Regions from separate parts of the Propionivibrio pelophilus DSM 12018 genome, predicted to be linked through region 2. Evidence: riboswitches for the same ligand, from Rfam matches in the RefSeq annotation. Region 2 holds a riboswitch; each other region holds the start of a gene.
What was found. Region 2 has a riboswitch for cobalamin ahead of BO74_RS08665 (energy-coupling factor ABC transporter permease). Riboswitches for the same ligand answer to the same signal wherever they lie in the genome.
Positions count from the first base shown of each region.

Region 1 (8,167 bases), on a different contig from region 2:
GACTTGATCCGGCGGGTGATTTCCTTCGGGCGGTGGGCCATGCCGACATCGATCATGTCCTGGCTGTTGTCGGCCACGTGGATGACGCGTTCCTTCTCCTCCGCCAGCAACGCCCAGAAGCGCCCGGTGCCGCACGGCAGGTCGACTACCGAGCGCGGCCGCCCGGCCATTGCCAGCGCCTTGCGCGCCATTGCGTGCTCGCGCCAGTTCGACAAGCGGCGCAAGGGGCCGTCCTGATGCTTCTCGAAATAGGCCTTGGCGTGCGTCGCGCCGTATTTCTCCGAGAATGCGTAATGGGGCAAATCGTTTTTCTGAGTCATCGTGGTCTCCCTGTTACTTGTTGTTTACCAGGTCAGCTGTCTTTCGGGTGAATCGGGAAAGCCCGCCCAGAATCTCCGCCAGCGCCGGCGTCATCTTCACTTTCGCCTTCGCTGCCACACTGTCATCGAGCGGCCGGTCGTCGCCATCGGTCATCTCGTTCTTTACCGCGCCTGTAGCGTTCACCGGAAACGAGATCTTCAGCTCGTTGCCGATGTAGGCAATGCGATTCCAGTCGCCGGCGACAGCATAGTCGCGGCGGTAGGCCGGGTCCAGCAGACTCTGGCCGACCGAGTAGTCGGACGGTGGGTTGCGCACACCGAGCAGCGGCAAGAGAGTAGCCGGGATGTCGAGATGGCTGGTAATTCCCGTTACGACGCGCGGCTTGGCGCCGGGGACATAAACGACGGCGGGCGTGCTGGTCTGGAAGCGGTTGAACTCGGCGCTGTGCCCCCAGCGCGAACGCTCCATGAATTCCTCGCCGTGATCGCCGAGGACGATGACGATCGTGTTGTCGAGCAGGCTCTTCTCGCGCAGGTGGTCGACAACCCGCCCGATCTGCTGGTCGACGTGGTGCGCCGCGTTGATGTAGCGGTTCTTGATCTTGCCGATGTCGGCGGCGAAATCGGCGGTCAGGTAGTTCAGATCGTTGAGGTACGGCTCGGCGAGCACTGTCTCGGCGGGGAAGGAATAATTCGCGTGCGTCGACTCGAAGAACATGTAGGTCATGAACGGCCGCGACGGATCGCGCCGGTCGATGAAGCCGAGCATGTCGTCGATATTCTGGCGATCGCGCAGCCAGGGCTCGGCGCCACCGGAGCGCTCGTGCAGGTCGGCTTTCGGGATGTTCACGAAAACCGTCTTGTCGAACGCCGGGAAGGTGAAGCGCTGACTGGTGTACAAACCGAACTGGTAGTGTTGCTGCTGCAGGACGTCGATCAGCACCGGGGCCCGTCGATGGTCGAGCATAGAAAACCAGTACGGGCTGTACAGGCCGTAGAACATCGAGAAGACGCCCATCTGGGTGAGGTTGCCGCCGCTGAAGTGTTTTTCCAGGCGCAGCGCCTGCTGCGAGAACGCCCAGGTGTTCGGCATGATTCGGGTATCGAGCATGTCGAAGCGCAGCGACTCGGCGACCAGCCAGACGATGTTCGGCAGACGCGCCGGCGGCTCGACAACCAGCGGCGCCTGCGGATAGTTCAGTTTCCCTTCGCTGACCGCGATGCCTTCGTCCGGTGCCGACTGTTCCTTTATCCCGATCCGTTTCGCCACCTTGCGCGCGGTGAGCGGCAAATAGAACGGATAGTGGCCGCTGGCGAACAGGATCGGGCGATAGTTGGCGGCGCTGCTGTAGGCGTAGGCCACGCGCTCGCCGAGCATCAGCGCGAACACGACCGGCAGCAGCCAGCGCCAGCGCAACCGGCAGAGAAAACCGGACAGGCGATCGGCGCGCGGCGCGATCCCGTAATACAGCAGTGCCTGCCAGCCGAGCAACGCGACGACGATCGCCGCAGCCGTCAGCTGGGTGGACAGACTCGCCCCGAGCGACTCGATGCCGCCGGGCGTCAGCACCAGATCGACGACGAAGCCGTTGATGTGGAAGCCGTACATCCGGAAGATCACGCCGTCGGCAAAGAGCAGGACCTGGGTCAGCCCCGTCGCACCGATCATCACGCCGCCGCCGAACCGGGGCAGCCATCGCGCCTGCGGCCAGCGCGCCACTGCGCGTACGGCCATCACCCCGAGCAGCAACGCTGGCACCAGGTAGAGAAGGCCGTAGCTGACCGTCGCCGCCAAGGTCCAGGCAGCGAGGCCGGGCGTGGCGTACTGGGCGGCGGAGGTAAACGTGCAGACGTGGATGACGACGGATATCCAGCTCAGCAGCAGGAAGGCATGCACTCTGGCGCGAAACGGACAGGACGGCATCGGCAGGACTCCGCACGAAAACGGACAGTCTAGCCGTCTTTGCTTAAGCGGGGCTTAATCCGGCGGCGCCCTCCCCCTGGCCACGCGGGCGGATGCACCGGAACCGGCGAAAGCGTATCCTACGGCCTCCCGCTAACCGCTCTCAGCCACCTCCGCTTCACGCATGCCCTTCTCCTCGCCCATCAATCGTCGCATCGCACCCTGGCTCGGTTTCTGCGGCCTGGCCATCCTGGTCTTCATCGTCATGCGCCCGTTCATCGGGCTGATCGCCTGGGCCTGCATCCTCGCCTACGCCACCTGGCCGCTGGCCGACAAGCTGCGCCGGAGATGCGGCGGACGCGACACGCTGGCGGCCGGGGTGGCCACGGCGATCGCCGCCATCACGCTGTTCGCCCCCTTGCTGTGGCTGGCCTGGCTGGCGCAACAGGAGGTCGTCACCGTCTACAACGGCGTGCGCGCGTTCATGACCAGTCCGCCGGACATCCCCGCCTTTCTCCGCGACATGCCGTGGCTCGGCGACTGGCTGGCACAACAGCGCCTGCAACTGCTCGGCGACCCGCAGGGCGTGGCCCACGCCGTCAGGGGCTGGCTGTCCAGCCACTTCTCGCAGGCGGCGATCCTCGCCGGCGGCCTCGGACGAACCCTGATCCGGCTGGTCCTGGTACTGACCATCCTGTTCTTCTTCTACCGCGACGGGGCACGGATCATCCACGAGTTGAGCCACGTCATGGCGCGCTTCATCGGCAAGCGCACGCACGATTACCTCGCCGCCGCGGCCTCGACGACGCGCGCGGTGGTGTACGGCATCCTGCTCACCGCCCTGGTGCAGGGCATGGCCGCCGGCGCCGGCTACTGGGTGGCCGGTCTGGCCTCGCCGGTCACCCTGGGGCTGATGACCGCCCTGTTCGCGTTGATCCCCTTCGGCACACCGTTCGCCTGGGGGGCCTCCGGGGCCATCCTGCTCGCCCAGGGCGAAACCGGCGCGGCCATCGGCGTGTGGATCTGGGGCGCCGCCGTGGTCAGCCAGATCGACAACGTCCTGCGCCCGTTCTTCATCAGCAGCGTCAGCGACATCCCTTTCCTGCTGGTGCTGTTCGGCGTGCTCGGCGGCATCCTGGCCTTCGGCCTGGTCGGACTGTTCGCCGGCCCGATCGTCCTCGCCGTGGCCTGGGCCGTCTGGGGCGAGTGGGCAGAACACCTCTACGAAGAAGAGACCGCGACTGCGGATATCCGACAGCCGCGGAGACGCCGCAGCGTTCGCGATTAGCGTATACTTCCGCGCGTTTCAGGTTCCGCGCCCGATACCCGTCGGACGCGGTGAAACGGGAAGCCGGTGACGCCGCGCACTTTTCATCGTGCGGCCATTCCGGCACAGCCCCCCGCTGCTGTAGGCCAGACGATTCCGGCAACACGCCACTGTGCGACATTTTTCGCATGGGAAGGCGCCGGAGGAGGACGAAGGCGAGTCAGAAGACCGGCCCGAAACGCATGTGGTGCCAATCCTCGGGGTGAGGGGAACGGTCCTGTAGATTCGCCGCCTGGCTCGCAGCTGCATTTTTCCGCAGCAGCACTCCGCCTTTTGACGGCCGGTCTTCCGAGCTGATCCCACCGAATCCCTGCATCGTTGTTTGTCCGTCGTTACTGTCAGGGAAGTTCATGCGCGTCGTCAGTCATCAGATTCCAGCCCAGCGCCTTTCGTGTGGCGCCTCGCCGCGAACGACCGACCGATGCTGATCGAGCAATGCGCCTACGGCAACCGCTGGCGTCGTGTCACGCCGGCGGCGAAGGGGCTGTTCGCGCTGGGTGCGCTGATCGCTGCGTTTGCCGCGACGCGCCCGGCGGCCGCTGCCTTCGTCGCGCTGCTCATCGTACTCACCGCCATCATCGGCGCCGGCGTACCGGCCGCCCACTTCCTCCGCGTCGCGCTGCCGCCGCTCGGTTTCCTGCTGCTCGGCTGCCTGACACTGGCGTATTCGCTCGACTTCGCGCCCGACAGCAGCGGCTTCACGGTACGCTGGCTGCCGGCCGGCTGGACGCCGATCCTGCAGCTCGCCGCCCGCTCCTGCGCCGCGCTGACCGCGCTGCTGTTCCTCGCGCTGACCACCCCGCTGGTCGACCTGATCGCCCTGCTGCGCCGGGTGAAGATGCCGGAGGTGCTGCTCGAAATCATGGTCCTCTGCTACCGCATGCTGTTCGTCTTTTCCGAAGCGCTGCACGACACGCGCACGGCGCAGGCGGCCCGCCTCGGCTACGCGACGCCGGCGCTGACGCTGCGCTCGCTGGGCAGCCTGACCGCCAACCTGACGCTGCAGATCTGGCAACGCGCGCACGATCTGAACGTCGCCGCCCAGTCGCGCAACAACGACGGCGCGTTTCGCTTCCTCGAGCCGGAATACCCCAACAGCGGGCGCGACATCGTGCTGGCCGCTGTCGGCGCCGCGCTGCTGATCCTCTTTGCCATGGTAATGCGATGACGACAGACGTTTTGCTCGAATTCGACGACGTCGCCTTCCGCTACCAGGACGGCAACGCCGGCCTCGCCGGCTGCTCGTTGAGCATCGCGCGCGGCAGCCGCAACGCCCTGATCGGCGCCAACGGCGCCGGCAAGACGACGCTGTTCCAGCACGCCAACGGCCTGCTGAAGCCTCAGCAAGGTGTCGTTCGCTACGCCGGCCAGCCGGTCGACCACAGCCGCGCCGGCCTGCGCGCCCTGCGCAGCGAAGTCGGCCTCGTCTTCCAGAACCCCGACCAGCAACTGTTCTCGGCCAGCGTGCGCGAGGACGTCTCCTTCGGCCCGCTCAACCTCGGACTGGACATGACCACGGTGCGTGATCGCGTCGAGCAGGCGCTCGACGCCGTGAGCATGACGCAGTTCGCCGACCGGCCGGTGCACAACCTCTCCTTCGGCCAGAAGAAACGCGTCTGCATCGCCGGCGTGCTGGCCATGCAACCGCGCCTGCTGATCCTCGACGAGCCGATGGCCGGCCTCGACCACGCCATGCGCACCGAATTGCTCGCCGTCCTCGACGGCCTGCATGCGCAAGGCATCACCCTGCTGCTCGCCACGCACGACATCGATTTCGCCTATCGCTGGGCCGACCGCATCCACCTGATGGCCGGCGGCCGCTGCACCGCCGCCTTCGCCGCCACCGCCCTGCCCGAGCACGCCGAGGCGCTCGCCGCCGCCCGCCTGCCGATGCCCGGCCTCGTCGAACTGCACCGTCTGCTCGTCGCCCGGAAACTGCTTCCGGCCGACAGCCAGCCGCGTGCGATGAGCGAGCTGATTTCACAACTGAACGCCTCCGAAAAGGATTTCCAATGACCGCAACTCACCCTGGGAGAATCGACTGATGTCCGGAAAAATCTGGTTTGTCGGCGCCGGTCCCGGCGACCCCGACCTGATCACCGTCAAGGGCCGCACGCTGATCGAACAGGCCGGCGCGATCCTTTACGCCGGTTCGCTGGTCGACCAGGCGGCCACGCGCTACGCGCCGGCAGGCTGCGAGATCCGCGACTCGAAGGACATGACGCTCGAAGAAATGGTCGCCTGGCTGCTCGACCAGGCCAGCCGCCACGAAACCGTCATCCGCCTGCAGACCGGCGACCCCGGCCTCTACGGCGCGCTGATCGAAATGACCCGCCCGCTCACCGCCGCCGGCGTCGAGTGGGCCGTGGTGCCCGGCGTTTCCTCTGCGATGGCCTCGATGGCCGCAGCCGGCGAAACGCTGACGCTGCCGGAAGTCACCCAGACCGTCATTCTCACCCGCACCGCCGGGCGCACGCCGATGCCCGAGGGCGAAGACCTTGCATCGCTGGCATCGCACCATTGCACCTTGTGCATCTACCTGTCGATCACCCTGCTGCATGAAGTCCAGAGTGCCCTGCGCGCCGCCGGCTGGAAGGACGACGCGCCGATCCTCGTCGTGCAGAAAGCCAGCTGGCCGGGGCAGGAAAAGATCGTGCGCGGCACGCTCGCCGACATCAAGCAGAAGTGCCAGGCCGAGAAGATCGGCAGCCAGGCGATGATCGTCGCCAGCCCGACGCTCGGCGCCGCGAACTGGGAATCGCTGGTGCGCTCCAAGCTCTACGACCCCGAATTCACCCACCGTTTCCGCAAGGCCACGCCTACTACGCCGACCACGCCATGACCACCAACACCGTCACCGAACAGATCACCGCCGCCGGGCGTGCCATCGAGCACGACTCGTTCTCGATCATCGACGCCGAGGCCGGTCCGCACGACGCCTACACCGCCGAGCAATGGCCGCTGGTGCGGCGGATGATCCACGCCAATGCCGACTTCGACTTCAACGGGCTCACCGCTTTCCACCCGGACGCGATGCAGGCCGGCCTGAAGGCCGTGCTCAAACTCGACACGCCGGTCGTCGCCGACGTCGAGATGATCTGTGTCGGCCTGTCGAAGCCGCGCATGAAGCACTTCGGCATGAGCACGCACCACTACATTTCCGACCCGGACGTGATCGAACTGGCGCACGTTAACGACACCACGCGCGCCGTGCAGGCGATGCGCAAGGCGCACCGCCTCGGCCACCTCGACGGCGCCATCGTCGGCATCGGCAACGCGCCGACGGCGCTGCTCGAAATCATCCGTCTGATCCGCGAGGACGGCGTGCGCCCGGCGCTGGTCGTCGGCATGCCGGTCGGCTTCGTTTCGGCCGCCGAATCGAAGGACCTGCTGATGACCGTCGACGAAGTGCCGTGGGTCACCATCAAGGGTCGCAAGGGCGGCTCGACGCTGGTCGTCGCGGCGATCCACGCGCTGCTGGCCCTCGCCGAAGCCGAACAGAAACGGTGAGATGAGCGACGCCCCCGAGAAAATCCGCAAGGGTGACGGCAAGCGCAAGCGCGGCCATCGCAGCGGATTCACCACCGGCGCCAACGCTGCCGCCGCCGCCCGTGCGGCGACGCTCGGCTTGCTGACCGGCGAGGTGCCGGCTACGGTCGTCAGCCGCCTGCCGAACGGACAGGACGTCACTTTTGCCGTTCTTGAAGGCCACGTCGCTGACGCGGAATATCCCAACTCAGCCCGTGCCGTCATCGTCAAGGACGCCGGCGACGATCCGGACGCGACCAATGGGGCGCACCTGACCGCCGAGGTGCGCCGTCTGCCCGGCGCCGCCGGCCAGATCATGCTCAAGGGCGGCGAAGGCGTCGGCACGGTCACCAAGGAGGGTCTCGGGCTGGAGGTCGGCGGCCCGGCGATCAACCCGGTGCCGCGGCGCAACATTGTCGACAACGCGCGTGCCGTCGCCGGTGAACTGCTGGACCACGACGGGCTGGAGATCACGATTTCCGTCCCCGGCGGCGCGGAAATGGCGAAGAAGACGCTCAACGCCCGTCTCGGCATCCTCGGCGGCATCTCGATCCTCGGTACCACCGGCATCGTCCGCCCGTATTCGACGGCAGCCTTCCGCGCCAGCGTCGTGCAGGCCGTCGACGTCGCCGCCAACCAGGGGCAAACCTCGATCGTCTTCACCACCGGCGGCCGCAGCGAAAAGTTTGCCATGCGCCAGCTGCCTGACCTCGACGAGGCCTGCTTCGTGCAGATGGGCGATTTTGTGAAAGCCGCTTTCCAGACGGCGATCAAACGCAAAATGGCCCGCGTTTACATTGGCGCGATGGCCGGCAAGCTGACCAAGATGGGGCAAGGGTTGGCCGTCACCCATGCCTGGAAGGCCGCCATCGACCGCGATCTGCTCGCCGGTTGCGCGCACGAAGTGGGGGCCGCACCCAACCTCGTCGAGCAAATCCGCAACGCAGAAACTGCGCGCTTCGCCGCCGAACGGCTGGCCGCGCTCGGACTGTCCGTCGACTTCCACCGGGCGCTGGCAAAAAAGGCCATCCGCAGCCTGAAAGCCTGCTATCCCGGCGCGTACAAACTGACAGTGCTGGCCTGCGATTT
Region 1 covers NZ_JCANUT010000072.1:8,257-16,423, forward strand. Annotated here, with positions in the region: gene BO74_RS19055 (class I SAM-dependent methyltransferase) at 1-320, opposite strand, end outside; gene BO74_RS19060 (sulfatase-like hydrolase/transferase) at 334-2,244, opposite strand; gene BO74_RS19065 (AI-2E family transporter) at 2,408-3,511, shown strand; cobalamin riboswitch at 3,515-3,741, shown strand; gene cbiQ (cobalt ECF transporter T component CbiQ) at 3,972-4,718, shown strand; gene BO74_RS19075 (energy-coupling factor ABC transporter ATP-binding protein) at 4,715-5,566, shown strand; gene cobM (precorrin-4 C(11)-methyltransferase) at 5,595-6,392, shown strand; gene BO74_RS19085 (precorrin-8X methylmutase) at 6,389-7,060, shown strand; gene BO74_RS19090 (cobalt-precorrin-5B (C(1))-methyltransferase) at 7,062-8,167, shown strand, end outside.
Region 1: it holds a riboswitch for cobalamin, as region 2 does, so the genes downstream of both, cbiQ (cobalt ECF transporter T component CbiQ) here and BO74_RS08665 (energy-coupling factor ABC transporter permease) in region 2, are expected to answer to the same signal.

Region 2 (10,313 bases):
TGCCTACCGCTTCGACAACGTGCGCGAGGACCACGTGAAGACGGCCGAGGTCGGTCTGCGCGGCAAGCTGGCTACCGGCAGTGTCGGGCACACCGTGGTCGTCTCGGCCGCCCTATTCGACAGCGAATCGCGCAATGCCTGGGCGATGTCGTCGTCGGCGGTACTGGGCGACTTGTACGACGCCGTCGATGCTGCGATGCCGGCCACCGCCTGGTCCGGCGGCACGATGAGTTCGCCGACGGTCACCGAGCGCATCCGCTCGAACAGCGTCGCCCTCGCGGACACGCTGGCCTTCGCCGACGAAACGGTGCTGCTCACGCTCGGCGCACGCCATCAGAACTTCGAGCAGAAGAGCTACAACTACAACACCGGCGCCGAGGCATCGGAATACGACGAGAGCCGCCTCACGCCGATGGCCGGTCTCGTCTTCAAGGCGACGCCGCAGGTTTCGTTCTACGCTAACTACATCGAGGGTCTGACCAAGGGTGACACCGCACCGAGCACCTACAACGGACTACCGGTCAGTAACGCCGGTACATCCCTCGAACCCTACGTCGCCAAGCAGAAGGAGATCGGCGTCAAGTACGACGGCGGCAAGATCGGTGGCAATCTGTCCTACTTCATCACCGACAAGCCGGTCGGCATGGTCGAGGACGGCACCTTCAAGGACGCCGGCCTGCAGCGTAACCAGGGCATCGAGATCACTGCCTTCGGCGAACCGCTGCGCGGCGTGCGCGTGCTCGGCGGCGCCAGCTTCCTCGATGCGCGGCTGACGAAGATGACCGACGAAAGCCTCGAAGGCAACCGCGCCATCGGCGTACCCAAGCGCCAGTTCAATCTTGGCGCCGAGTGGGACACTCCCGGGATCGCCGGGCTGACTCTGAGCAGTCGCGTGGTGCATACCTCGTCGCAGTACGCCAACGAAAGCAACACACTCAGCGTGCCATCGTGGACGCGCCTCGACCTCGGCGCGCGCTACGTGACAATAATCGCCGAACAGATGGTGACCTTCCGCGCCCGTGTCGACAACGTCACCGATCGGGACTACTGGGCCTCGGTCGGCGGCTATCCGGGCTACGGCTACCTCGTTCTCGGCGCCCCGCGCACCTTCACCCTGAGCGCCACCGTCAACTTCTGATGATCTGATGACCGCGCGTTCCCTGCGCTTGTGGACCTGGCTGCACCGCTGGAGCAGCCTCGTCTGCACGCTTTTTCTGCTGCTGCTGTGCCTGACCGGCCTGCCGCTGATCTTCACCGACGAGATCGGCGAACTGACCCGGCCGGGCCTGCATCCGCCGCCGATGGCGGCAGGTACGTCTCGCGCGCCCCTTGACGCCGTGGAAGCGACCGCCCGCGCAGCACGCCCGGGCCTCGTGCCGCTCTACTTCTTCGCCGAAGAGGACGAACCAAATCTCTGGTACGTCAAGCTCGACACTCGTACCGATACCGACGAGCGCAACGCCGTGCTGCTCGCGCTCGACGCGCGCAGCGGCGACCTGCTCGGCACGCCGGAATTCGGGACCGGCTTCATGGGGCTGACCTACCGGCTGCACGTCGACCTCTTCGCCGGTCTGCCGGGCAAGCTGTTCCTCGGCCTGATGGGCACGCTGTTCGTCGTCTCGCTGGTTTCCGGCACCGTGCTCTACGCCCCCTTCATGCGCAAGCTCGATTTCGGCACCGTGCGCCGCGATCGACCTGCACGCATCCGCTGGCTCGACCTGCACAACCTGCTTGGCATCATCACGCTGGTCTGGGCGCTCGTCGTCGGCGTCACCGGCGTGGTCAACACCTGGGCCGACCTGATTCTCAAATCCTGGCAACGTCAACAAATGGCGCAACTGGCCGCCGGCAACGCCACGCCGCTGCTGGCTGGCGAGCCCGACAGCATCCCGCCGGACCTGCGCGTGCAGCACGTCCTCGACCGCGCCCTCGCGGCGGCGCCGCACATGCGCCTGTCGATGCTCGCCTACCCCGGCACCCTGCTCGGCACACGCGAGCATTTCGCGGTGATCCTGCACGGCGACACGCCATTCACCGCTCGATTGCGCCAGTCGCTGCTCGTTCACCCCGAAACCGGTGAGGTGCTGCAGGCCAGCGCCCGCCCGTGGTATGTCACGCTGTTCCAGCTTTCGCAACCGTTGCACTTCGGCGACTATGGCGGTCTGCCGCTCAAAATCCTGTGGGCTCTGCTCGATCTGATCACGATCGTCGTACTCGGCAGCGGGCTCTATCTCTGGCTGGCGAAACAGGCCCGCAGCCACCGCACAAGCCCAATGGGGGCTGACGTTCATGGCTGAACTCTGGCGCGTCTTCCGCCTCCCGGCCCTGTTCGCTGCGCTCAACACCATTGGACTGTTGGGCGCCTTACTGAGCGATGGGATTGGCGATATGGTTTCGTGGCTGGCACTGAGCATCGTTGTTTGGTCCGCGCTGCGAATCCACAGTTCAGGACACCGTTCTGGACGCCCCCACCCTCTGCCCGTAAGATAAGCGCCACCCTCTGCCTTTCTCCACGCAGGCGGAAACCTTCGTACTGGACACAACAACAATGGATGTTTGGATCGCGCTGGGCATCACGCTGCTTGCTGGGCTAGCCACCGGCATCGGCAGCATCATCGCCTTCACCGCGCAACGCACGAATTACCGCTTCCTTTCAGTGGCCACCGGCTTTTCCGCCGGTGTCATGCTCTACGTGTCGTTTGTCGAAATCTTCTTCAAAGGTCAAACAGCCCTGACCGAGCGATTCGGCGACTACTGGGGAAACTGGGTCAACGTCGGTTCGTTCTTCGGCGGCATGCTGCTCATCGGTCTGATCGACAACCTGATTCCCGCCGGCGAGAATCCACACGAGATCCGTAGTGAGAGGGAAACCCGGCCGCTACATGACGAACACGCGCCACTGGCCCCGTCGCGAGAGGTCAAGGAGGCGTTGCATCTGGGTCACGACCACACGCACGATCACCACAAGCTGATGCGCATGGGGTTGTTTACCGCCCTGGCCATCGGCATCCACAATTTTCCCGAAGGACTCGCCACTTTCCTCGCCGCGCTCGAGAATCCTCACCTCGGCATTGCCATTGCCATCGCCATCGCGCTGCACAACATCCCGGAAGGCATCAGCGTCTCAGTGCCGATCTTCTACGCCACCGGCGACCGCAAGCGGGCGTTCCTCTACTCGCTGCTCAGTGGGCTGGCCGAGCCGATCGGCGCTGGAGTAGCCTACCTGATCCTGCTGCTCATTTCAGGCGGGCAAGGCATGGTGGTCCCGCCGGAACTGATGGGCATCCTCTTCGGCGGCGTCGCGGGGATCATGGTGTACATCAGCCTTGACGAACTCCTGCCGACCAGCCGCGCCTACGGCAAGGGACACGACAGCCTGTTCGGACTGGTCGCCGGAATGGGCGTGATGGCCGTCAGCCTTCTGTTGATGCGATAACTGCACCCATGCTGACACGAACATTACTCAACCCACGGTTCCAGGCCCACTGTACCTGGGCGGCCTACATCATCTACCTGCTGATCCTGGTGCTCGGCTCGATTCCGGGCGCCCGCCAGGAAATCGGCGAGTACGCACCTGGCGGGGTACTGCACTCCCTTGCCTACGCCGGGCTGACCATCCTGTTGTTCATCGGCCGAGGTAAGACGCTGGGCGAACGGGCGATAGGTGCGGTACTCATCGTGACGGCCATGGGCGCCGGTGATGAATTCGTGCAGAGTTTCCTTCCTTATCGCGGCGCTGCGCTGTTCGACTGGGGCGTCGATGTCACTGCATCATTGACGGCCGCGGCCGCGATGCTCGGCGTTTATCCCCGACTGACACGCCGAGTCGCGTAACGCCCCGTTTCCAGACCCGCCCCCTCCACTTGCCGTTCATTGCTCCAACCGGAAGAGCACCGGCACGAGCACCCAGCTCGCGACGGTGTCGCTGCCGCGCCGTGCCGGAAGGAACTGCCAGCGGCGTACGGTTTGCAGGGCGGATTCGTCGAGTCGGGTGCTGCCGGAGGACGCCTTGATTTCGACCTCTTCCGCATTTCCTTCGGACGACACCCGCACGCGCACGATCACCTTGCCTTCCTCGCCCAGTCGCCGCGACCGGGCTGGATAGGGCGGAGAGGGATTGTTCAGGTAACCGGCGTCGAAGCGGGCCGGAGTCAGGGGCCCGTTTCCTCCCCCCGGGGAGACTCCCGGGCCGGCCGCCGTTTTTCCGGCAGCGAGCCCCCCCGCACCGGAGTCCGGACCGCCTGAATGATTGCTTTCGCCTCCCGAACCATTTTCACGGACGGGGGACGGCGCCAACGACGGAAGCGACGGAGCCCTTGGGGAAACAGGCACCGGACGGGGCATTGTTTCGAGCGGCGACTGCCGCCCCTCGACTCGCTGCGTGAAAGGCTTGCGAACCACGACCGGCGCCGGGGCGGGAACGCCCCCCCGTGCTGGAGCCCCCACAACCCCGCCCCCCGACGACGGCTCTGTCGCCGAGCCGGAATGTCGCACCGGAGCAATCAGAGCGGCCATGATCGCAGGCTTCGCGGGCTGCAAGGAAGGCTGAACTCGCGACGGGAATGCAGCGAACAGGAGCGCATGGGCGAGCAACGAACTCGCCAGCGCCCACACCGGAAGCGCCTCTATTGCATGATCATTCGTGAAGCTCACGGATCGCGCCTCTCCGGTGCTCCGGGCTCCGAGCTCCGGGCTCCGGGCTCCGGGCTCCGGGCTCCGGAAGATACTCCGCAAGGCAAAGGACAACGCCGGCGGCCATGCCCCAAAGCGCCAACACGGCGAGGAAGGCTATGCGCAGCATGTCGGGGCTACGGAACGTAGGGAAATCGGCAGAAACACGCCGAGAACAACGAGGAAACTAGGCCCTCCTTCTCTTCGCCGTTCCACCGGAATGGGCGCCGCGTCCACCACCGCCGCCGTCATGTCCAGTGAAGCATTGGCGGTTTCTGCGACATTGATCGGGAATGCGCGTCCCGACAACAGCCGGGCAACGTGCGGGATTCGTGACATTCGGGAGAGAGCGCCGACGCTGTCGCGAAACTGGATGCTGCGTAACGTGCAGGACTCGCGCTGCATGATCAGACCTCTTTAAAACCACTTGATCCGACCTTCTGCCCGGCGGGCGGAGAAGAGGATCGGGAGAGGAAAAGCACAAAACCCCGGTCGATTTCTGGCCGCCCCCCGCACCCCACGGAAGGTCAATTGCACACGCCGCCTAACTGCTCGCGGCACCTGCATCAGGCCGGTCTCCGGGCTTGCGGGTGAATGCCGGAACCGGCATCCGGTGCTTCGCCTTCCCGGGCCGTTCGCGCACGTCATGACTGACGCCACGTGGCGGCCCAGTGACTGGCTCCGTCCGGGGAGGAGAAGCCATGAAGCACTTTGACTCGCTTACCGTTGCGGGGGCAGCCGGGGCATTGCGGCGGATTCGTTATTCGCCGCGCACCCCGTTCCCGTTTAACCCGTCAACGACGCTGAGCGGGCACCTGCTGCATTGTTGCGATCGCCCGGGCCAACTGGCTCGGACGTCGCGGCATTACGTTTCTACTGCGTTTCTACGCTCGTGGAACAATCGACGCGTATCAGGACTCACGCTTCGATTTCTTCTTTTCCGCCTCTTCCATTTCGCGACGCATCTTCTCGCGCATGCGCGCGCCGCCGATGTAGTAGCCGATAAACCCGGCGCCCAAGGCTGCCTGCAAGGCAAAAAGCATCGACGCGATCTCGCCGCTGGCCGGTTCGAGCAGCGGTTCGAACCACGGCTGATAATCCGGCCGGATTTCGGCAATGACGCCCTTGGCCTGATCGTCGGCACCGCCGAAAATCGCCACTTCCTCGCCATCCGGCCCGGCCGCCGGACGCTCGACGATCCACAGCGGCACCAGCGCAAGGAACACCACGCCGAGAATCAGCAAAATGTTCTGCGTCCGTTTCATGCCCGTACCTCCTGCGGCTCGGCCAGTTTCATGTCCTGCAACTCCTTCGGGTTGAAGCGGGCCAGCGCATTGAAGACGAGCACCGTCAGCAGGCCTTCGCTGATCGCCAGCGGGATCTGCGTGACCGCGAAGATGCCGGCGAACTTGGCCAGCGACGCGGCGAAACCGCCGGCCGGGTCGGGGAAGGCCCACGCCAGCTGCACCGAGGTGGTGACGTAGGTCATCAGGTCGGCAAGGCTTGCGGCGAGGAAAACGCCCACGGCCAGCGAGGCGCCGAGCGAACGCGCCAGCTTGAACACGCCGTAGGCGACGAACGGTCCGACGATGGCCATCGAAAAGATGTTGGCACCGAGCGTGGTCAAACCGCCGTGGGCGAGCAGCAGCGCCTGGAAGAGCAGGACGACCGCGCCGATCGGCGCCATCGCCGCCGGCCCGAACAACAGTGCGCCGAGGCCGGTTCCGGTCGGGTGCGAGCAACTGCCGGTCACCGAAGGAATCTTCAAGGCCGAGAGAACGAAGGAGAAGGCGGCGGAAACGCCGAGCAGGATGCGCTGCTCCGGGTTCGCGGCGACGCGCTTCTTGATTGATTGGACGCCCCAGGCAACAAATGGCAACGAAGCCACGCTCCAGCCGATGGCGTGTTCGACGGGCAGGAAGCCCTCCATGATGTGCATTATGTTTCCCTCGCAAAACAACGCTGCAGCGACAGTGCTGCAATGACACGCGTGTTCGACGGGGAAGAATGCAGGCGCAATAAAACGATAGCGCGAGCGCTGGAAGCCTGGAATGCGAGAGTAAAGACCTGGAACTGCCCTGCTCGCCGCCAGACGGCCGGCTTCACCCCACCCCGGGGAACACCTAACCAATTCTGGGCCGGTCTTCTGACTCGCCTTCGTCCTCCTCCGGCGCCTTCCCATGCGCATACAGATACGCCGCACAGTGGCATTTGCCGGAATCGTCAGGCCTACAGCAGCGGGGGGCTGTGCCGGAATGGCTGCACCAAGGGTACAAAAATACAAAGGTACAGAATCACCGGCTTCCCGTTTCACCCGGCTCCACTGTCGCGAAGCTGGGCACCCAAAACAGGAGGCGATTCTATGCCCCGTTTTTGCCGATGACAAGGAAAAAGGGGGAAACTGCACAAATCCGAAACGGCAGCCTCTTGCCGACATCGACACCCGGATGTGCGTTTTTTACATCAGGTCATCGGATTTGCCTTTCGATCGTTACGAGATTTCAACAAATCACCGCCGGCATGACTCGTTATACTCCGGCAATTCCGCCAGCCGCCTCCAGCGGTCACAAAAAACGCGACGAATCAAGGACCATGACCCCGAGCCCTGCCACGCCGACCTCCCCCCAGGCCATTCTCCCGACACATTCCCAGATCCCCTTGCCCGAAGCCTGGCAGCCCGTCGTCGAGGCGCAACTCGCGAAAGAGGAGAGGCTCCTGAGCTGGCTGGAGATCGACCTCAATACCAACCTGCACTTTGCCAAGGGAGTGGTCGCCCTGACCGACCGCAGGTTGCTCGCCCGCACCGGCGACAGCCCGGAATGGCAGAGTCACCCGCTGCGCGAGGGATTGCGTCTGACGCGACGCGACCATGCCGGCGTCGGCAGTCTCGAACTTTTCGACGCCACCGGCCGGCAGGCGCAGTGGCGCTATACCCTCGGCCAGGACGTCGCCGCCGGGCGGCTGATCGACCACGTCAACCGCCAACTGGATTTCGTCGTCACCGGGATCGCTCCGGCACCATCGGCGCAGGCCGTCTGCCCGAAATGCGAAACGCCGCTGCTCGCCGGACAGGATGAATGCCCGGTGTGCAGCAAGGAAGAGCTGACGCCGCCTTCGACCTGGACCCTGTTCCGCCTGTGGCGCTTTGCCCGCCCGTACCGCTGGCAGCTTCTCGCCGGCTTCCTGCTCTCGCTGGCGACCACGGCGGCGACGCTGGTGCCGCCGTACATGACCATGCCGCTGATGGACAAGGTACTGATCCCGTACCAGAACGGCAAACCGATCGACACGGGCCTCGTCACGCTCTACCTCTCCGGCCTGCTCGGCGCAGCGCTGCTGGCCTGGGTGCTTGGCTGGGCGCGCACCTACATCCTCGCCCTCGTTTCCGAGCGCATCGGCCGCGACCTGCGCACGACGACCTATGAGCATCTCCTGAAGCTCTCGCAGGAATACTTCGGCGGCAAGCGTACCGGCGACCTGATGGCACGAATCGGTTCGGAAACCGACCGCATCAACATCTTCATCTCGCTGCATTTCCTCGACTTCGCCACCGACGTGTTGATGATCAGCATGACGACGCTGATCCTCGTTTCGATCAACCCGTGGCTGGCGCTGGTCACGCTGCTGCCGCTGCCGGTCATCGCCTTCCTGATCCACACCGTGCGCGAGCGACTGCGCACCGGCTTCGAGAAGGTCGACCGCATCTGGGCCGAGGTCACCAACGTGCTCGCCGACACCATTCCCGGCATCCGCGTGGTCAAGGCCTTCGCCCAGGAGAGCCGCGAGGCCGCGCGCTTCCGCGCCGCAAACCAGCACAACCTGGAAGTCAACGACAAGGTCAACAAGGTCTGGTCGCTGTTCGGCCCCACGGTAACGCTGCTCACCGAGGTCGGCCTGCTGATCATCTGGGGCTTCGGCATCTGGCAGATCTCGCGCAACGACATCTCGGTCGGCGTACTCACCGCCTTCCTCGCCTACATCGGCCGCTTCTACACCCGCCTCGACTCGATGAGCCGCATCGTTTCGGTGACGCAAAAAGCTGCGGCGGGGGCCAAGCGCATCTTCGACATTCTCGACCACGTCTCCAGTGTGCCGGAGCCCGCCACGCCGGTGCATCTTCCCGCCGTCGCCGGACGCATCGAACTGCGCAACGTCGGCTTCCGCTACGGCACGCGCAGCGTCACGCGCGACATCAGCCTGACCATCGAGCCGGGCGAGATGGTCGGCCTGGTCGGCCACAGCGGTTCAGGCAAGAGCACCATGGTGAACCTGATCTGCCGCTTCTACGATGTCTCGGAAGGGGCGATCCTGATCGACGGCGTCGATATCCGCTCGGTGCCGGTCGCCGAATACCGCAGAAACATCGGTCTGGTGCTGCAGGAGCCGTTCCTGTTCTTCGGCACGATCGCCGAGAACATCGCCTACGGCAAGCCCGGCGCCACGCGCGAGGAGATCATCGCCGCGGCGCGCGCCGCGCATGCGCACGAGTTCATCCTGCGCCTGCCGCACGGCTACGACTCGCTGGTCGGCGAACGCGGCCAGGCGCTCTCGGGCGGCGAACGCCAGCGCATCTCGATTGCTCGCGCGCTGCTCATCGATCCTAAGATCCTGATCCTCGACGAGGCGACTTCCTCGGTCGACACGACGACCGAGAAGGAAATCCAGAAGGCGCTCGACAACCTGGTGCGCGGCCGCACCACGATTGCCATCGCCCACCGCCTGTCCACGCTGCGCGAGGCCAATCGTCTGGTGGTTCTCGACCGCGGCAGCGTCGTCGAGGTCGGCAACCACGATGAACTGATGGCCAGGGAAGGCCATTACTACCGCCTGTACCAGGCGCAGGCCCGCAACGTCGATACCGAGGGCGGCTCGGATCTCGAAGCAGGCGGCGATGACAAGGGAGACCGCGAATGAACACGACGCCTGACTTCCACCTCCACCGCGACAGTTTCGGGAAACTGATCTTCACGGGCAGCGACGGCGAGACGCACGAGGCCGTACCGGTACGTGCCTTCCCGATCGGCGCGCCAGACAACGGCATCGCGCTGGTCGATCCACACGGCCATGAACTGGCGTGGATCGACACGCTCGCCGAACTGCCCGCCGAGTTGCGCCAGTTGGTTGAAAGCGAACTCGCCAGCCGCGAATTCATGCCGGTCATCGAACGCATCATCGACGTCTCAAGCTACGCCACCCCGAGCACCTGGACGATCGTCACCAATCGCGGCGAGACGAAGCTGATCCTGAAGGGCGAGGAGGACATCCGCCGCCTCGCCGCGCCGGCGCTGCTGATTGCCGACAGCAACGGCATCCAGTACCTGATTCGCGACCGCGGCGCCCTCGACGCGCACAGCCGGAAAATCCTCGACCGCTTCCTTTGACACCCCGGGTCAGCCGAATGGCGCCTGCCGCGTTATTCGGCCCATAATTGCCTGTCCATTCTTACCTTCGCAACTCACTGCCCCGCGCAGGAAAACACATGACAAAAAAAGACATCATCTTCCGGGAAATCCGCCATCTGCGCGGACCGAGCATGTGGACCTACCGTCCGGTCCTCGAAGCGATCGTCGACATCGGCGACCTCGAGGACTGCCCGTCCAACACCATTCCCGGCTACTACCAACGCCTGAAGGCGATGCTGC
Region 2 covers NZ_JCANUT010000015.1:41,558-51,870, reverse strand. Annotated here, with positions in the region: gene BO74_RS08695 (TonB-dependent receptor) at 1-1,138, shown strand, start outside; gene BO74_RS08690 (PepSY-associated TM helix domain-containing protein) at 1,146-2,297, shown strand; gene zupT (zinc transporter ZupT) at 2,549-3,436, shown strand; gene BO74_RS08680 (VanZ family protein) at 3,445-3,834, shown strand; gene BO74_RS08675 (energy transducer TonB) at 3,871-4,653, opposite strand; cobalamin riboswitch at 5,224-5,505, opposite strand; gene BO74_RS08670 (energy-coupling factor ABC transporter substrate-binding protein) at 5,583-5,936, opposite strand; gene BO74_RS08665 (energy-coupling factor ABC transporter permease) at 5,933-6,610, opposite strand; cobalamin riboswitch at 6,791-7,032, opposite strand; gene BO74_RS08660 (cyanophycin metabolism-associated ABC transporter) at 7,264-9,585, shown strand; gene BO74_RS08655 (cyanophycin metabolism-associated DUF1854 family protein) at 9,582-10,052, shown strand; gene BO74_RS08650 (cyanophycin synthetase) at 10,151-10,313, shown strand, end outside.

Region 3 (10,313 bases), on a different contig from region 2:
GCGAGTGGATATCCCGACGCAGGCGCAGGTCGATGCCTTCCTGCCGCCGTATGAACCGCGTCAGGTGCTCGATCCGGCCGATCCGGTGTCGATCGGCGCCATGGTCGGGCCGGAAGCCTTCGCAGAAGTGCGCTATCTGGAGCACGAGAAGCAGCTGCGCGCCTTGGAGCTGATCCCGAAAATCGCCGAGGAATTCAAGGCAGGGTTCGGCCGGGACTCGGGCGGTCTGGTGCGCGGCTACTGCCTGGACGACGCGGAAACGGTCGTGGTTGCGATGGGCTCCGTACTCGGCACGATCAAGGATACGGTCGACGAAATGCGCGAGCAGGGCGTGAAGATCGGCGTTCTCGGCATCATCTCCTTCCGTCCGTTCCCGCTTGAAGCCGTGCGCGAGGCCCTGAAAGGCGCGACGCGCATCGTCGTTCTCGAGAAGGCGTTTTCGGTCGGTATCGGCGGCGTTGTCGCCACCGATGTGCGCACCGCGCTCGATGGCGCCAGCGTCAAGGACTACACGGTCATTGCCGGCCTGGGCGGGCGTCCGATCCTGAAGAAATCCTTGCGGGCCATCTTCGACAAGGCGCTGGGCGACGATCTTCCCCCGCTGACCTTCCTCGATCTGGACTGGAACATTGTCAACAAGCAACTGGAGCGCGAGCGCCAGAAGCGCCGCTCCGGCCCGGTCGCCGAGAACATCCTGCGCGACGTCGGCAGCAGCCACGTTGCCCAACACAGCTGAGGACACGACCATGAGCTTTCAACCCGTCAAGTTCTACCAGACCGGCACGTTCACCGTCGGCAACCGCTTGTTGACGCAGGATCAGCGCAGCGTGCAAGCCAACATGGAGCGGACCAACTCCCTGAATTCGGGGCACCGCGCCTGTCAGGGCTGCGGCGAGGCGCTCGGCGCACGCTATGCCATCGACGCGGCAATGCATGCCACCGACAAGCAGATGGTGGCGGTCAATGCCACCGGCTGCCTGGAAGTGTTTTCCACGCCCTATCCTGAAACGTCCTGGCAGATTCCCTGGATTCACTCACTGTTCGGCAACGCCGCGGCAGTGGCAACCGGCGTGGCGGCGGCCCGCAAGGTCAAGCGACAAAAGGGCCTCGCCGGTGATGTGCGCGTCGTCGCGCAGGGCGGTGACGGTGGCACGACCGATATCGGCTTCGGCTGCCTGTCCGGGATGTTCGAGCGCAACGACGATGTGCTCTATATCTGCTACGACAACGGCGGCTACATGAACACCGGTATCCAGCGCAGTTCGGCGACGCCGCCGGCAGCGCGCACGGCGACGACCATGCCGGTCGGCCCGGAGCCCGGCAACCCCTTCGGGCAGGGCAAGTTCGTCCCGGCGATTGCCATGGCGCACGAGATTCCCTACGTCGCGACAGCGACGGTGGCTGACCTGCGTGACCTCGAATACAAGGTGCGCAAGGCGATGACCTTCCGCGGTGCGCGCTACCTGCATATCCTGGTGCCGTGTCCGCTCGGCTGGGGAACCGCGTCTGACGATACGCTGCGGATGTCGCGTCTGGCCAAGGAAACCGGCCTGTTCCCGGTCTTCGAAGCCGAACGGGGTGAACTGACCCACTCGACCAAGATCCGCCGCCTGCTGCCGGTCGAAGAGTACTTGCGGCCGCAGAAGCGCTTTGCCCACCTGTTCGGCAAGACGCCGGCGGTCGACACCATCGCCCGGCTGCAAGCGATAGCCGACAAGAACATCCGCAAATACGATTTGCTTGAGAAGGAGGCGAACTGATGAACAAGCCTTTTGCCATTACCCTGGATCCCGGTTCGTCGCTCGCCAACCATACCGGCTCCTGGCGTACCGAGCGGCCGGTCTACGTGAACCGCCTGCCTCCCTGCAACAATCAGTGCCCGGCGGGCGAAGATATCCAGGGCTGGCTGTTCCATGCTGAGTCCGGCAACTACGAAAAAGCCTGGCAGCATCTGACCAAGGACAATCCCTTCCCGGCGATCATGGGACGGGTCTGCTATCACACCTGCGAAGGCGCCTGCAATCGCGCCAACCTGGATGCTGCGGTGGGGATCAACTCGGTCGAGCGCTTCCTCGGGGACGAGGCGATCAAGCGCAAATGGAAGCTGGTTCAGCCGACCGAGGAAAGCGGCAAGCATGTGCTGATCGTCGGCGGCGGCCCGTCGGGGATGTCGGCCGCGTACCACCTGCGCCGCCTCGGCCACCGCGTCACCGTGTATGAAGCCGGGCCAATGCTCGGCGGCATGATGCGCTTCGGGATTCCCAAGTACCGCCTGCCGCGTGACGTGCTCGATGCCGAAATGCAGCGCGTGGTCGAGATGGGTGTCGAGGTCAAGCTCAACGCCAAGGTGGACAACATCCTCGAAACGATGAAGGCGGGCAACTTCGACGCGGCCTTCCTGGCCGTCGGCGCGCATATCGGCAAGCGCACCAACATCCCGGCCGGCGCGGTCTCGAAGATCGTTGACGCGGTCTCGGTGCTGCGCAGCATGGAAGGCGAGGAGAAGCCGATGCTGGGCCGCCGCGTGGTGGTCTACGGCGGCGGCAACACGGCGATCGACGTGGCCCGTACCGCCAAGCGCATGGGCGCCGAACCGATCATCGTCTATCGCCGCACCCGCGACAAGATGCCGGCGCACGACTTCGAGGTCGAGGAGGCGATGCAGGAAGGCGTGATGATCAAGTGGTTGTCGACGATCAAGAAAGCCGGCGACGCCTCGATCACCGTCGAGAAGATGGAACTTGACGCCAACGGCTTCCCGCAACCGACCGGCGAAATCGAGACGCTCGAGGCCGATTCGGTCGTCCTGGCGCTGGGTCAGGACGTCGACCTCGGGTTGCTCGAGGGCGTTCCCGGGCTGGAAGTTACCGATGGCGCGGTCAAGGTCGATGCCAACATGATGACCGGTCACGCTGGTATCTTCGCCGGTGGCGACATGGTGCCGACCGAGCGCAACATCACGGTCGGTGTCGGCCACGGCAAGAAGGCTGCGCGCAACATTGACGGCTGGCTGCGCGGGACGGCCTACGTCGCACCGCCGAAGCCGCAGCTCGCCACCTTCGAGCGCCTCAACACCTGGTACTACTCCGATGCGCCGAAGACCGTGCGGCCGATGCTCGACATCATCCGCCGTCAATCGACGTTTGAGGAAGTCCAGGGCGGGCTCGATGAGACCAATGCGCTGTTCGAGGCGCGCCGCTGCCTGTCCTGTGGCAATTGCTTCGAGTGCGACAACTGCTACGGCGTCTGTCCGGACAACGCGGTGATCAAGCTCGGGCCGGGCAAGGGCTTCCAGTTCAACTACGACTACTGCAAGGGCTGCGGCCTCTGCGTGTCGGAGTGCCCGTGCGGCGCGATCAACATGGTGCCGGAAAACAACTGATCCTCGTTGTGTGAAGTGAAACGGGACGGTGACGCGAGTCACCGTCCCGTCTTTTTTATGCGGCGTTACTGCATCAGGAAGGTGGTTTCGGTGTCCGCGTCCCAGCCGTCCCACAGGAAGTCGTCGGCTTTGCTGTCGGCGATCAGGCGCAGCGCGTAGTTGACCTGCTCCTTGTAGAACTCGCAGAAGGCGCCGATCCTGTCCATGCCGCCGTTCATCTCGTGCGCTTCGGCCGGGCACGGCGAGCCGCAGAAATGGCGGATGGCGCAGTCGTCGCACGGTGCGAAGGTGTCGATGTTCCGCGCAGTGACGGTGCGGAAAGCGTCGGATGCCAGCGCCGCATTGACGCCGCCCTCGTCGAACAGGTTGCCGCCGTTGAAGCGTGGCAGACCGATGAACTCGCTGCACGGATACAGGTTGCCGTCGGCGGCCAGGGCGAAGAAGGCTCGCCCGCCGCCACAGGGCGAGATGTCGCACATCAGCCGTCGCGCCGTCGGCGCCAGGATGGCGAGCAGGATGTTGGCGAAGTTGGCGACGACCAGCTTGCGGCCGGTTGCGCGGTACAACGCGTGCGTGCGGTCGAGCGCGGCGAAGAGGGCCTTGCCCATGTCGGCGTCGGCTGGCTTGACGCCGCGGGCGCCGGGCAGCGTACAGCGCAGGGTGTTGAGCATGCAGGTCGGCACCTCGTGCGCGTGAAACAGCTCGACCATCCGTGTCAGGTGCGCCAGATTCTCGGTCGTGCAGGTGGTGATCACGCTCCACGAGCCGTAACCGCGCAAGGCGTCCATGGCCGTCAATACCTTGTCGTGAACGCTTTTGCCGCCCCAGGTGAGGCGCGTGGCGTCGGTGATGCCGGCGACCGGGCCGTCGAGCGAAAGGCCGATGCTGACGTTGCGCCTGGTCAGAAAGTCGATCGCCTCCCGGTCGAGCAGCGTGCCGTTGGTCTGGATGCCGAAGGCGAAGTCGTTGCCGAATTCCTCTATCGCCGCGAAAACCGCCGCCTTGTTCATCAGCGGTTCGGCGCCGTGGAAAATGGCACGCGGCGTGCGGCCTTCCGGCATGGCCGAGCGGAAATAGTCGCGCAGCTTGCCGAGCGCGGCGATCAGACGGTCTGTCGACATGTGTTGGCCACCGCTGCGTTGCTTGCTCGGCAGGTAGCAATAGGTGCAGTTCAGGTTGCAGCGCTCGGTCGGGTTGAGGTACACCCCGGAAGGCGTCAGCTCGAAACGCAAAGCGTGGAGTTCACGGGCGAAGCCGTCGGCCTTGGCACGGAAATCCTGCATCAGCGGTGTGCTTTCGGCCATCGCTTCGGCGATGCGTGTCTTGTCGACGAGCGCCCAAAAGGCCGTGTTCGGGTCGGTGACGGCGGCATAGATGTCGTGGCCGATGTCCATGGGAATCAGCGGGCCGCAGGATGCGGCCCGGGCAAAATTGGCGTCGGTCATCTACTTGGCCGCTTTTTTGTCCATCAGCACATAGTGCGAGAGGCCGATGCCGTCCGGATTGCAGCTCTTGCGGATGGCAATGGTCGGAGCAGCGGGCTGGCTGGTTTGTGCGGCCTGGTGATCTTGCTTTTGAACGGTTTGCGACATGTTCCTCTCCTCGGGAAATGAAAAAGGGCTCCGGCTGAAGGTACGCGGCTGCATACCTTCAGCCGGAGCCCTTGCCAAAGCTCCGCTTCAGTCCGACACGTCTTCTGGCTACCGGATCAGCCTGAGCGCTGCGCCTTCCCGGCGGAGTGTTCTCCGTCAGTGGCTGGTCGTTGCCGACCGTGCAGCGTTCGTCCCCGGATACAGCGGCGGGCCCGCCACGGATTTGCACCGTGTTCCGTTTCGTCGGATTGAATGGAGCGCGCATTGTCCTTGACCGCCGGGGGCGGGTCAAGTCATTGTCATCAGGCGGTTACTCGCGCCAGGCGCGCAGGATGATGTCGCGAATGATGTGCAGCTTGCGGTGGAAAAAATGGTCGGCCCCCGGGATGACGATGACTGGAAGGTCGATCGGTTCGGCCCAGGCCAGAACGTTGTCGAGCGGAACCGTGGTATCTGCCGAGCCGTGGATGACCAGGGTGTCCTCGGCGACTGCCTCCGTGGCGTAGTTCCGCGCGCCTTCGACGTGGCCGGCGGCGGTGCCGACCAGGATCAGTCGCCGGGCCGGTTGGCCTGACTTGGCTAGCGCGTCGGCCACGCGCGACTGCACGTAGGCGCCGAATGAGAAGCCGGCCAGCACGACGGGCAGTTCGCCGAAAATGCGTTTGGCTTCGTCGAGCACCAGCAGCATGTCCTCGGTTTCGCCGCGTCCGTCGTCGTGTTTTCCCTCGCTGGCACCCACCCCGCGGAAATTCGGGCTGAACACGGCATAGCCGATCCGGCCCAAGGTGCTGGCGACGGTGTGTACCACCTTGTTTTCGTTGGTGCCGCCGAACAGGGGGTGCGGATGGCAGACCAAAGCGATGCCCCGAGGGTCATCCGGCGAATCGACCCGTGTTTCGATATTCCCTGCTGGGCCATCGATGGCGATTGTTCGGGTGGTTGGCTTCATTCGGGTGGGCCTAGATCTTGAGGCGTTCAACCACCCGGCCATGGATCAGATGCTCCTGGACGATTTCCTCGATATCGTCGGTATCAACGTACTGATACCACACCTCCTCGGGATAGACGACGAGAACGGGGCCTTCGTCGCATCGGTCCAGGCACCCCGCCTTGTTGATGCGAATATTTCCCTTCCCCTTCAGTTTTAACTCGGCAATCCGGTCTTTCGCGTAAGTCAGAGCCTCGCTTGCGCCGAGGTTGTTGCAACAGCTCTCGCCATTTTCACGCTGATTGCAACAAAAAAAGACATGGTGTTTGAAGTAGCTCATGGTCCGGTCCTCAAGTAATTTTTCTGGTTGGGCTATATGCGTCGTCCGAGCAGAATCAGGTAGGGGAGCGATAAAAACGGCCAGAAACTGGCAGTCAGCCGGGTAAGCCCGTTGAAATTGAGAAAGTGTCCCTGGCGCCATGCAGTCAGTGCGGCGACAGAGTAAGGGTTGAATGGAGTGATGTTGACCAGAACAGTTCCCGCCATGAGCGTGACGCCTGCGAGCGCGATGCGGGCTGGGCGGGGTATGTATTGCGCTGCCAGCAGCAGGACTCCCCCAAGCATGAGTCCGAGGCCGGCGCCGGGCGACAGCCAGGCAAACGCGCTTTGAGGCCCGATCAGGATGATGGCGCCCAGCGTGCGGATGAACAGGGAAAAAAGGAAAAAACCGAGCAAAGCTACGCAGGCGTTGGCTTTTGGCAAGAAGAAGGTGCGCATCAGCAGACCGACGGCGAGCATGTTGCAGATGATGATGCCGGTTTCCATGGCGAAGAAAGAATGTGCCGCATAGGGAACAGGTGGAGCGATGCTGAATAGCTGGCGCAGGTCTCCGGATCCGAACAGGACGGTTTCTGGAGAAAGCTGGGTAATCATCCACAGGCCGGTCACCACAAGGCCGTACTCGCTGTTGGGAATGTGCGCAAGGAATTGACGCTGAATGTTATCGATCTTTGCGAAAAGCGTTGCACCAAACCATATCGACAGGAGCGCTCCCAGTCCGGTCCCGGTTCCGTTGCAGATCAAGTCGAGGGAAGAGGGGACTCGGCTTGGCAGGAACGACTGCAGGGTTTCGATGGCGAAACTGGTGAGTGTCCCTAGCGCGAAGGCCTGAAGCGCGGCGCAGGCTTTGCTGTGCCGCGCACCGAGGGCCAGTGTCAGAAGAAATCCGAGTGGCAGGTAGGCGGCGATGTTGGCCGCCAGGTCGAACCCTGTCCAGTAACGAGGCCAGGCTGCTTCCAGAAAGACGAAGGGCGAGAGTCCGGGGGATTGCCAGCCGGAGAAAGGGTGCAGGCTGGCGTAGATGATCAGGAGCAAGTAGCAGCCAGCCAGATAGCGCGGCAAGCGCCAGGAAGGCGCCGGTTGTGCGCCTTCTGCCGGTACGTGAGCGGATGACTTGCCTGCGGCCATTGTCGTGCGTGGAATGTCGTGCAGAGGTGATTCTATCTTCACCGGGCGTTGATGGAGTCCGTCGTCATGCATTTTCTTCAGAAAAGTCATGGGCTTGACAAAATCCGGTCCAATGAATAGAGTTCGCGCTCTCCCGCACTGTGGAGGCCGTTGTTCAGGAGCGGCGTAGTGCGGAACTTGTCTTTTTTCTTTGACTCTACTACTGACGACGTTCAGTTCCTGAAGTAGTTTTGCCCTGCGGCACTCCTTCCTTCTGCCGCTTCCGGGCAATGCACCCGCCTATAACCGTTTGTCGCACGGCAAGTTTGTCTGTTTGCGCGATGACAACAGTGAAAGGAGAGAGCATGTCTGTTGCTGTAACTCTCAAAAAATCGATGGCACGCAGTCTGGATGCCGTCTCCAGTTTTACCCAGTACGCAGTGATGATTGTCGGGTTGCTGTTCGTTCTCGGCACCGTCGGTCACTTTTTTGATGAGCAGGACGTGCCGGCTGGCACACAGGTTCCTGCGCCGGTCGTCGAGGCTTCCGTTCCTGCCGTCCTTCCGGTTTCTGGCGAAGGTCTTGTGCATCGTGGTGTGCCCGAAGCCAAGCCCCAGTTCACGGCGGTTCTTAGCTACGTGAAGCGTCGTTATCGTGTTTCGCCCGAAGCCGTGAGGCCGATCGTCGAGGCCGCGGATCTGATTGGCAAGGAACGCCGTATTGATCCCTTGCTGATTCTGGCGATCATCGGTATCGAGTCGGGGTTCAATCCGTTCGCCGAAAGCTCGCTGGGCGCGCGCGGCCTGATGCAGGTTATTCCGCGTTTCCACATGGACAAATTCCCGGCCGGGCTGGGTAGTCGCCATCTTTTCGATCCGGCAGTGAACATCCGTGTCGGCGTCGGCGTGCTCGAGGAGGCGATAAAACGTCGCGGCGGGCTGGTCCCGGGGCTGCAACAATATGCCGGGTCGTCCGATCCCGAGAGCGGTTATGCGAACAAGGTGCTGGCGGAAAAGGCCCGCATGGAAAAAGCCGTGCGCCGGGACCTGAATTTGGCGTCGAACGCCTGATCGCGTATCGCATCGCAAGCCAGCCCCCGCTTGTGGCGGGTCGCTGGCTTTGTCGCTTGCCTGGTCAGTCGTCTTCCAGACCGATAGTCTTGTGCTGCGCTGCCAGTTGCTGTTGCGTGCCGCTGGGTACCGCCGCGTAGTGCGAGAACGCGATGCTGTATGAACCTTGGCCGCCGGTCAGGGACTTCAGCCGGCCTTGATAATCGTCCAGTTCAGCGAGCGGCACCTTGCCGCTGATGGCCATCGTCCCTGTGCCGCGCGGCTGGGTACCCGTCACTTGGCCGCGCTTGCTGGACAAGTCGCCCGACAGATCACCGACGGAAGCTTCCGGAGCCAGGACTTCGATATCCACCACGGGCTCGAGGATGATCGGCGTTGCGTCCTGGATGGCCTGAATGGTGGCTTTTCGCCCCGCGGTGAAGAACGCGATGTCCTTGCTGTCTACCGAATGTGACTTGCCGTCATGGACAATCACGCGAATGTCGTGCACCGGGAATCCGCCGACGACGCCGTCCGCGAGCGCCTGACGGACGCCCTTCTCGACCGAGGCCATGAATACGCCGGGGATCACCCCGCCCTTGACCATGTCGACGAATTCGAAGCCGGCTCCGCGCTCCAGTGGTTCGACGCGCAGCATGACCTCCCCGAACTGGCCGGCGCCGCCGGTTTGTTTCTTGTGCCGGCAATGTCCTTCCGCCTTCTTGGTGATCGTCTCGCGGTAGGCGATTTGCGGAGGCCTGGTCGCCAGTTCGATCTTGTATTGCTGGGCCAGTCGGGCCAGTTTGGTGCGCAGGTGAATCTCACCCAAGCCGCGAATGACGGTTTCGTTGGTGGTCGGGTGGCGCTCGACCTTGAAGCAGGGGTCCTCGATCTCGAGTTTGTGCAATACGTCGAAAAGCCGTTGCTCGTCGGCCTTGCGCTTGGTTTCCACCGCCAGACCCTGCATCGGTTCCGGGAATTCGAGCGGCTTCAGATGGATGTGGTCTTCATCGTGCGAGTCGTGCAGGACCACGTCGAATTCGATTTCGTCTACCTTGGCCACGGCGCCGATATCGCCCGGAACGAGTGCCTCTGTCTCGACGTATTCCTTGCCTTGCAGGCGGTAGAGGTGACCGACCTTGAATGCGCGTTTGGCCTCCCCTACGAAGAGTTGGGTGTCCTTCCGGATCGTTCCCTGGTGGACGCGGAAAATGCCGAGCTTTCCGACGAACGGGTCGCTGACGATCTTGAAGACATGTGCCAGCACGTGCTTGCCGGGGTCGGGTACGGCATCGAATGCCGCAGCGTCCGGATCGTCCGGTTCGCCGCTGAAGAACGGGGGGGGATTCCCCTCCGCCGGGTTCGGCGCCAGTTTTGCCAGGACGTCGAGCAATTGCGGAACGCCGGCGCCGGTTTTGGCCGAGACGAACAGGATGGGAATCAGGTGGCCGGCGCGCAGTGCCTTTTCGAAGGGGGCATGCAGTTCTTCGACGGAGGGGTCGGCACCTTCATCCAGATAACGGGCGAGCAGGTCTTCGTCCTCCTCGACGATCTGGTCGATCAGGGCGCGGTGCATCGCGGCGACTGATTCAAAATCGCTTTCGCCACCGTCGTGACCGAGTACTTCGACGACATCCTGAGCGTGGTGCGATGGCAAATCGAGAAGCATGCACTCGCGTCCGAAACGTTCGCGGATCTCGCCGACCAGTTTGGGGAGATCGACGTTTTCCGCATCGATCTTGTTGATCACGATCATCCGGCACAGATTGCGCGCAGCCGCCAGTTTCATCATCCGCTCGGTCGATAGCTCGATGCCGTTCTGTGCGTTGATGACAACCAGTGCGGTGTCGACGGCGGCGAGGGCGCCGATGGCTTGCCCGGCGAAATCGGGGTATCCGGGTGTGTCGATTACGTGG
Region 3 covers NZ_JCANUT010000009.1:32,195-42,507, forward strand. Annotated here, with positions in the region: gene BO74_RS06270 (transketolase C-terminal domain-containing protein) at 1-736, shown strand, start outside; gene BO74_RS06275 (thiamine pyrophosphate-dependent enzyme) at 747-1,760, shown strand; gene BO74_RS06280 (NAD(P)-binding protein) at 1,760-3,382, shown strand; gene cbpB (peptide-modifying radical SAM enzyme CbpB) at 3,448-4,827, opposite strand; gene cbpA (modified peptide precursor CbpA) at 4,828-4,974, opposite strand; cobalamin riboswitch at 5,051-5,242, opposite strand; gene BO74_RS06295 (alpha/beta hydrolase) at 5,285-5,923, opposite strand; gene BO74_RS06300 ((2Fe-2S) ferredoxin domain-containing protein) at 5,934-6,242, opposite strand; gene BO74_RS06305 (VanZ family protein) at 6,275-7,459, opposite strand; gene BO74_RS06310 (transglycosylase SLT domain-containing protein) at 7,714-8,418, shown strand; gene fusA (elongation factor G) at 8,483-10,313, opposite strand, start outside.
Region 3: it holds a riboswitch for cobalamin, as region 2 does, so the genes downstream of both, cbpA (modified peptide precursor CbpA) here and BO74_RS08665 (energy-coupling factor ABC transporter permease) in region 2, are expected to answer to the same signal.